2 linked regions of the Prochlorococcus marinus str. GP2 genome follow. The protein of the gene in region 1 binds, or shares a complex with, the protein of each later gene. Links are inferred from orthologs where the notes say so. Each region holds a gene or a part of one and is shown on either strand. Other genes may lie near its edges.

What was found.
Region 2: the proteins of rodA (region 1) and mrdA are in contact, whole or in part, in a crystal structure (PDB 6PL5), measured with the Thermus thermophilus proteins. The link is inferred for Prochlorococcus marinus str. GP2 from one-to-one orthologs. Residues at the interface, in WP_223903423.1 of Thermus thermophilus: Phe161, Val165, Phe168, Val169, Leu172, Pro198, Tyr199, Glu202, Tyr211, Arg212, Asp213, Gln220, Val221, Gln223, Ser224, Ile226, Ala227, Ile228, Gly229, Ser230, Gly266, Phe267, Val270, Leu274, Tyr277, Gly278, Leu281, Phe285, Leu289, Arg297; in WP_223903432.1 of Thermus thermophilus: Arg4, Ile5, His6, Leu8, Ala9, Phe12, Ala15, Leu16, Leu19, Gly20, Arg22, Ala23, Trp24, Leu26, Gln27, Val28, Tyr31, Tyr34, Leu36, Leu43, Thr45, Asp47, Lys156, Gln157, Gly158, Ser160, Val184, Leu201, Glu202.

The regions. Positions count from the first base shown.
Region 1 is NZ_JNAH01000008.1:299,135-303,570, forward strand. What follows is about bases 666-3,529. They hold rodA (rod shape-determining protein RodA), read right to left. Parts: upstream 2,800-3,529; coding sequence 1,531-2,799; downstream 666-1,530. Other genes in these bases: EU91_RS00810 (sensor histidine kinase), read right to left, coding at 666-1,531; EU91_RS00800 (Mrp/NBP35 family ATP-binding protein), read right to left, coding at 2,803-3,529. Outside these bases: EU91_RS00815 (photosystem I reaction center subunit II PsaD), read right to left, coding at 1-46; more of EU91_RS00810, read right to left, coding at 167-665; more of EU91_RS00800, read right to left, coding at 3,530-3,873; hemF (oxygen-dependent coproporphyrinogen oxidase), read left to right, coding at 4,030-4,436. UniProt on the Escherichia coli protein: Peptidoglycan polymerase that is essential for cell wall elongation. Also required for the maintenance of the rod cell shape. Functions probably in conjunction with the penicillin-binding protein 2 (mrdA).
Region 2 is NZ_JNAH01000003.1:27,094-31,631, reverse strand. The notes cover bases 914-3,879. They hold mrdA (penicillin-binding protein 2), read right to left. Parts: upstream 3,309-3,879; coding sequence 1,518-3,308; downstream 914-1,517. Other genes in these bases: EU91_RS07440 (hypothetical protein), read right to left, coding at 3,563-3,879; EU91_RS09245 (hypothetical protein), read right to left, coding at 3,320-3,463; EU91_RS07430 (NAD(P)H-dependent oxidoreductase), read left to right, coding at 971-1,495; EU91_RS07425 (diflavin flavoprotein), read left to right, coding at 914-953. Outside these bases: more of EU91_RS07425, read left to right, coding at 1-913; more of EU91_RS07440, read right to left, coding at 3,880-4,171; EU91_RS07445 (PD-(D/E)XK nuclease family protein), read right to left, coding at 4,255-4,538. UniProt on the Escherichia coli protein: Catalyzes cross-linking of the peptidoglycan cell wall. Responsible for the determination of the rod shape of the cell. Is probably required for lateral peptidoglycan synthesis and maintenance of the correct diameter during lateral and centripetal growth.

The DNA of each region.
Region 1 (4,436 bases):
TACTTCCTATATGCTTTGGAAATTGACCAACTAATGTTTCAGTCATCCTAATTTATAGTTATTTATAATAAGAAGTTAGCATTCATATTTTGCAAAATTGAAAATTGATGGAGAATTTTCTACATTATTTAATATATTTATAACTTATGTGACATCTTTCTCACGATCATTTTGAATCTGAAATTGGGAAAAACACTGTCAAACCTGTATCACGCCTTTTTGTAACATGCCCTCCTAAACTCGCTAATAGTTTTTGAGTGGCATTTTGACTTAGTTGTAAACTACCAGTTTGAGGATTCCAATTTAAAACGGGACCAATGTCGGAACTATTATCTTTTTTTAGAATTTCTTTATGATTAATATCCAATTTTTGTACTTTTAATTGAAGTTTAAGTTTTTGACCAGCTGTTCTTAATTCTAAAATTAATGTACTACCTTCCTTTAATCCCCTAGTATTTTTATCAATTAATCCACTTAACATTAACTCTAATTTTTCAGAATCACTCAAAATTTGCGGTAGTTGATTGGGGATATCAATCTTTAAAGAAATCCCACGTCGATTTAATTGTTTATTCCATAAAGGAGAAAGCTTCTTAAAAATTTCTGCTAAATTGATTTTTGCTAAGTTATTTTGTGACGGAACTTCATTACTTACTAATTCAGCTGCATTAAAGATTAAACCAAATCTATCAATTTGTTCATTACATTCATTATCTATTTGAATTAAACGATTTCTCATTGATTCATCCATATTATATTTTTTTAAAGTAGAACTAATTAGGGTTCTTATTGTTGCCAAAGGCGTTCTTACTTCATGCGAAATTGCACGTAATAATTTTGCTTCAGTTATCTGGACATTTTTTTCATAATTTTCTGCAGAATTCTGGATATTATGCTTTGGCATGAAATTCGCTAATTTTGCCGATAATATCGGCCAAAATAATTTTTCAAATTGATTATTAATACTCAAATTCCCTAAATTATTTATTGCACTACGAAATTTAACTCCTTCATCGTAATTTTCTTGATTTAATTTTGCATGCATTAATTCAATTGAAATTTTTAGGCTTTCTTCATCACACTTCATTAATAAAATTTTCTTATCTTTTTCTCCTGCAATTGATAATATGCATTGAAAATTTGGAGTGATTATCATCAAAAAAGGTTCATAACCATCTTTTTGGCCTAGATTTAGGACTTTATAATTACTAACTATATCGGAATCTTTCTTTAGTTTATCTGAATTATTGCCTGGTAAAAAACCTGCATTTTCATTCTGAAAATAAGGAAAGCCCTCAGGCGCCCAAAGCCAGCCATGAAGTTGATTAAAAAATTTTTTTTCATTTAGAGCAGGCAAAGGCGATGCAACCCAAATACCTCCCTTTTTATAATTCTGAGATAAGAAATCTTTTTGAATAACCTCTAAAGAAGCCCACCACATTCTTCGAGATGTTTCATCATCAACATATATTTTTTGAACTCCTTTAATCAAAAGGTCTTGAATGTTTTTAATAGTGATTTGTGATTTCATCAACTTCTTAATGATCTTGAACGTTTCAATATAGATAAAACAAATCCAATAGATATGAAATTAATCACCAATGCCGTTCTGCCATAGCTCATAAAAGGAAGGGGAATTCCAGTAACTGGTCCTAATCCAATTGTCATAAATAAGTTAATAATTATTTGGAATAAAAAAGTTGCTGCGATTCCAATAACTACTAAAGATTCAAAGTCAGTCCGGGCAATTGATGCAGTATTAATAAGTTTTTTAATCAAAAAAAAGAACAAAAATAAAACTATTATGCATCCCATAAAACCCAACTCTTCGCCTAGAGCGCTAAAAATAAAATCAGTATGTTGTTCTGGTATAAATTGCAAATTAGTGAGCTTACCTTTTAACAAACCAGTCCCAAAAAGTCCGCCAGAACCAATTGCAATTTGACTCTGTATTAAATGATATCCACCACCTAAGGGATCTCTATTTGGATCTAAAAATAAAACTAATCTATCTTTTTGATAGTCTTTGAGCCCATATTGCCACAAAATTGGTGTCAATTTTGCCACCAATAAGTGCAACGACATTGCGAGAGAAGAAAAAATAATTTTCCTTTTCGAAGATCTATAAGCAAGATATCCTATAAATAGGATCCAGAAAATAAGAAGATTTGGTATGGATAAATATAATATTGATGTTACAAGACAAAAAACTAATATCAAAATCCACTCTATAGCCATTTGCGACCAATAGAGCATTACACCTGTCAGAACCAATAAAACTAAAGAGGTGCCAAGGTCTGGTTGAAAAAAAATTAATAACCAAGGAACAATAACTACTAATAAGGGCAATACTAAATCTCTTATTGTTGAAATTATTTTTTTTTCGAGTACTAAAGCAAGAGCTAATACAGTACTTAATTTGGCGACTTCTGAGGGCTGAAAAGAAAATATTCCTAAGTTTAGCCATCTTTGAGCTCCAGAAACTGAGATCCCAAAAAAATAAATTAGAAATAATGAGATTAAAGTACACAAATAGAATGGAATCAGATACTTTCTAATTCTCTCTAAGGGTATGTAAGAAATAAAAAATGCCAAAAAATAGCCTAAAAAACCTGTTAAGACATGGCTAAAAAAATTAGATGCTAAAAAACCATCCTGAATACTTTTTATTAAAAACCCCGAAATAATAACTAGAAAAAGAGGAATTAAAAGGAGTGGAGAAAATAAAAATTTTCTACTAAAGTTGTCTTTTTTTTGTAAAAAACCTCTTTTATTTAATAAAGAAATTCTCCTTAACATCAATTAACTACAAACAAATTGATTTTTAATTAATTTAGCTAAATTAACAAATTCAACAGAACTTTCCTTATTTGGTTGGCTTATTGAGATTGGTACTCCTTTATTGCTGTCATCAACAATAGGAATTTCAATAGGGATTTGTGCCAACAAAGGTAAATCATTTTCTTTAGCTAATGTTTGTCCACCACCTTTACCAAAAATTTCATATTTTTTACTTGGCATATCTGGCGGAATAAATACTGACATATTTTCTACAACTCCCAATAGCGGCACACCAAGTTGTTTAAACATTGCTAATCCCCTCCTTGCATCTTGCAAGGACACTTGTTGTGGAGTTGTGACGATAATAGCTCCAGAAATAGGAACAGATTGGGAGAGAGAGATTTGAGCATCTCCTGTTCCTGGGGGCAAGTCAATAACCAAAAAATCAAGATTATTCCATTCAACTTGGTAAAGAAATTGACGGATAATACTATTTAACATTGGTCCCCTCCAGATAACTGGCTGACCTTCTTCTATTAAGAAACCCATAGAAACTAATGAAATTCCATATTTATTGATTGGGATTAACCTTTGATCATTACCACTACCTTCAGTAACCTTTGGATTCTGCTCTGCAACTCCCATCATTGAGGGTGTATTAGGTCCATAAATATCCGCATCCAGCAACCCAGTTTTTAAACCTAATTTAGCTAAAGAACAAGCTAGATTCACTGCAATAGTACTTTTCCCTACTCCACCTTTACCACTACTAACAGCGATGATATGACGAATACCATCAATCTGCTGTAACTCAGGACCATTACTTTCAGTTTTAGATTCTTTTACTGAAGGATTATTATCTATCTCTATTTGAACATCATCAATATCTTTAAAATCTAGTAGTACTTTACGAACCTCATTCACAATTCTATCTCTCTGAGAATTTGCAAATGATGGCAATGATAGTGTTACGATTACTCTTGGAATAGTTACTCTTACGTTTTTAATCCAAGCTAATTCAATTACATTTTTCTTTGATCCAGTATCTAGAACCTTTTGTAAAGCATAATTCGCATCTTCTATTGTGGTCATTAAATTTTTAAATATTTTGACAAGGTAGTCGACTGTTAGAAAGATTAAGAACTATGTCGAACTATCAAATAATAGGAAATAAGGACCCCCTAAGAGAAATTATAAAGGGAAACTTATAATTAACCAAAAATTTTTTCTTTAAGATTTTCTAAATACATGTTCAAAGAACCTCCTAAAAACTCGAGAGAAAAAACTAAAAATCTCTTATTAGGTCTACAAGACAAAATTTGTTCAGGCCTTGAGAATGTAGATGGTAAAGGGAAATTCGTTGAAGAATCCTGGCTAAGAGACGAAGGTGGTGGTGGAAGATCAAGAGTATTGAAAAACGGTTCTATTTTTGAGCAAGCAGGAGTAAATTTTTCTGAAGTACAGGGGAAAGAATTACCTCAATCAATCATCTCTCAGAGGCCCGAAGCAAAAGGTCATGAATGGTTTGCGACAGGAACTTCTATGGTATTGCATCCTAAGAATCCATATATTCCTACTGTTCATCTGAATTATCGTTATTTCGAAGCTGGACCTGTTTGGTGGTTCGGTGGAGGTGCAGACTTAACTCCTTTTTA
Region 2 (4,538 bases), on another replicon or contig:
CAAGTGCTTATGGAAATACAGCTTCCATAGGGGATGCTTTGGCCAAAGGTATAAATAGAACCTCAGTTGAAGTGGAAAGTATTAATTGTGAATTTACATCAAATGATGTACTCATAAAATCTATCCAAAATGCAGATGGATATTTAATAGGATCTCCCACACTTGGGGGGCACGCCCCAACGCCTATAGTAAGTGCATTAGGGACATTATTATCAGAGGGCAATAGAGATAAACCGGTTGGGATTTTTGGTAGTTTCGGCTGGAGCGGCGAGGCGATAGATTTACTTGAATCAAAATTAAAAGACGGCGGTTTTCACTTTAGTTTTGAACCTATAAGAATTAAATTCAGTCCAAATAAACCAAAAATTAAAGAGCTAGAAGAAATAGGAACCCACTTTGGGAGAAAAATTATAAAGAGAGCTAAGAAAAAACCTAGAAAATCAGATACTGGAATGATCACAAGTAAAACAGATCCAAAGTTACAAGCTCTTGGAAGAGTAATTGGGTCACTTTGTGTTCTAACTGCTTCTAAAGGAAAAGATGAGAATAATATCAGAGGAGCTATGCTTGCATCCTGGGTTAGTCAAGCAAGTTTTTCTCCACCAGGATTAAGTATTGCTGTAGCAAAGGATAGATCTGTAGAGTCTCTACTTCAAGTAGGAGATTCATTTGCTTTAAATATCTTAAGTGAAAAAGATTTTAAAGAACCTTTGAAAAGATTCACAAAACCTTTTTCACCAGGTGAGAATAGATTCGAAGGCTTAAATATTGAATTTACTCCTAATGAACAGATAATAATTCCTAACTCCTTAGCATGGTTGGATGCCTCTGTAAAAGAAAGAATGGAATGTGGGGATCATTGGGTAATATATGCTGAAGTACAACACGGTAATATACTTAAGTCCGATTGTTTAACAGCAGTTCATCACCGTAAAACTGGTGCTAACTATTAAATTTATTTATCTTATTTATGACTGAATCAAAGGATCTAATAATTATTTCAGCTAGTTGCGGGAAAAATCTAGAACTTTCTCAGAAATTCCTTGAAAAAAGTAATGAACTTAAAATAAGTTCTGAGATATTAGATCTTACTACTATTGATATTCCACTATTTAATCCGCGAATTCATAGCAAAGAAAATATTCCAAGTGAAATAAAGGAATTAAAAAAAAAGCTTTTCGCAATAGAAAAATGGGTTATTTGTGCTCCAGAATATAATGGATCCATACCTCCAATTCTCTCAAACTTCATAGCATGGCTCTCTATTTCGGGAGATGACTTCAGGAATTTATTTAATGGACAACCTATCGCAATTGCAACATTTTCTGGTGGAATAGGACTGGAACTTCTTACTTCATTACGTATTCAATTAGTTCATTTAGGAAGTCAGGTATTGGGGAGGCAGCTTTTATCCTCATATAGCAAACCGATAGATACCAAAACTATTGAAGATATTATTCAAAGACTTCTACAAATGAAAAAATTAAAAACATAGAACTTTAAAAGATAATAAAATATCATTTTTTCTTATTCCAAACTTTCAAAATTTCTCTAGCCATAGGAAGTGCATGCACAGATCCCCCACCAGGTGTATTTTGTGCAAAGGCGACTATAAGTAACTCACTCTTTTCGGAGGGAGTAAAACAAACGAACCAAGCGTGATCTAAACCACCTTCACCATCTTCTGCAGTTCCCGTTTTACCTGAAACAGGAGGTAAATTTGAAACTCCATAATTAATTGATACACCTGTGCCAGATTCAACTACTTTCCTTAAACCATTGTTTATTAACTGAATATGTTTTGGATCAATATCACTTTTAATTCGTTTTTTTTCTGAAAGATATTCCCCATCTTTATTAACTAAATGAGGAGTCACTAAATAACCTCCATTTGCAATCAGAGCATATGCTCTTGCTATTTGAATAGGAGTCACTTGAACAACAAATTGACCAATCGACATACTTGCAATATCTTCTGGGACCCAAGGGGTTCTTCCAGGGTCCCCCCATCCTCTACCATCTTTAGCCCATTGACTGCTAGCTACTAGTCCTATATTTTCTTGCTCAGCAATTTCAATCCCAGAAAAAGAATTAAAACCAAGTTTTCTGGCAACCTTATAAATTTCATCAACACCTACTCCATATCCCACTTGGTAAAAGAATGTATTACTTGAAACTCTTAAAGCATCTTCATAACCTATTACTCCAAAGCCTAAATCATTATGTTCTCTAAAACATTGGCTGCCATAAGTAATACATGATTTTGTTTCAAGCATTGTATCAATGGGAAATTTTCCACTTTCCAAGCCAGCTAAAGCCGTTACAATTTTCCATACACTTCCTGGGTCATAAGCATTTAGTGCTCTATTAAATAAAGGTTTCTCAGAAGAATTAAATAGATTATTATATTCCCTCTCAGGCTTAAAATCCTTTGAAAAAAAATTTAGATCAAAAGTTGGGCTACTTGCCATCGCTCTTATTGCACCATCTCTTGGATCCATAACTATTATCGCTCCCGCTTTTTTGTCTTTTAAAACTTCCTCTGCAACTAGTTGCAAGTCTATATCAATTGTCAATTCAATATCATTACCTTGTTTAGACGGTTTGATACCTAACGATTTTTGAAATTCACCTAAAGAGTTAACTTCAATCATCTCTCCGCCCCATTCACCCCTTATAAAGTCTTCATACACATATTCAATTCCAGTTCTTCCAATTAAGTCATTAAATTTATAACCTTTCTTAGATAAGAATTTATATTCTGAATCATTGATTGGCTGAGTATAACCAATCACATGAGCAGCTACAGATTTATAAGGATAATTTCTAATTAATTTCGTAGCTATTTCAAAACTAAATAAATTATCTTCATTTTCCCTAAATCTTATTAATTGCTCGATATTTAAATCATCAAGAATAGTGACTGAGAGTTTTTGATTTTGTAAACCATTAAGAAATTTTTTTTCTATTGAATTACTATCTATATCTAACAAATTAGAGATGCGTAATTTTTGTTTTTCCCAATATCTTTGATTTATAGATTGAGGTTTTATTATCAAAGAATATCTAACTCTACTATCTGCCAAAACATAGCCATTTTTATCAAGTATTCTTCCACGTACTGGTTGCGAAGCAATCAGTCTAATCCTATTCTCATCAGACATTATTTTAAAAGATTCATAATTTAATAGTTGTAAAAAAATCAACCTTAATAAAATCAAAAAAAACGAAATAGAAGAAAAAATAAGTAAGACTACAGGTTGTCTCCTTGGTGAAATAAGTTTTTTATTAGAATTACTTTTGATCAAAGAATTTAAATTTATCTAGATATTGTTTTTTCTAATAAGGCAATGGTTTCGCGTATCTCTTTTAGTACAGTAAGTAATTTTTTATATTCACTTTCTTCATTATTCAAAGTATTATCGTAATTTTTTATCTTACTAGAATTAAAATTATCATTCATAAAATTTTAAATTCATTATTCTATATATACAATTTTAAATAAAAAAATTTATTTTATCAAAATAATATTAAGTTCAGTACTAAAAAATATCACAATAAATTAATTTAATTTATCAAAATTTTGTTCAAAATAGGGATTGCAACTGTTTTTAGATATTCCTAAAGACCAACCAATAAATGATGATATAAATATTGTGACTATCAATGGCAAAATAGCCTGTTGAGTATTTTGAAGAATAAACCATTCCCTCCAACTGCTTAAAAACCTTTCTCTCTGAAATTTTCGTTTTTCATTTTCTAATAATCTTGCTTTTTTTGCGAAAGATTTTGTGACCCACTTTTCAAAAGGTATTTTTTTTATAATCGCCATTTTTCTCTCAATTTCTAATAATTGTCCTGAACTAAGATTAGGGTGAAATGTACTAATCAATTCAAGAGTTTTTAAAAACATCTCAACTGTCGCATCTTTTATAAGTTTTTGCTCATGACTTAAATCAGCCCACTCTATTTCTGGATAAAAACGATTCCTATTAGGTTGAATCTGATCCTCTGACATTTGACCAGGTTCTCTAAGCCATCTATTTGTATTTTCGTCAAATCTCCGCCAATACAAAAAAGGATTAATAAATATTGTTTTCCCAGAAATTTTTACTACATCTTGTTGGAGATGATTAGTTATCTTTCTTTCAGAGTTTTTCGATTTTATCAAAAGTCCAAAATTTTATAATCTAATTAAAGATTATCTTTTATTTAATTTTTTTCCAGAAATATCAAATAATTATTTTATTTGTATTAATTTTTTGATAAATCCCAGCGCTTTTTTAGATAATTACAATATTCGCAATTTATTGAAGGTTTGGGGAAAATATCAGAACGAAGTAAATTAACCGTTTCAATTATCTTATTTTCTACCCATGAAGTATAACAATCTAACCTAATTAGATGTACATCAAAATTTAATTGATTATTAAATACCTCTTCATTTTTCTTGCCATTAAAATATAAAAGGTAAGCTTCTTTAGCAACTTGAAAACCGTTTTTTTTAAATAACCATTGATACATTTCCAATTGTCTTT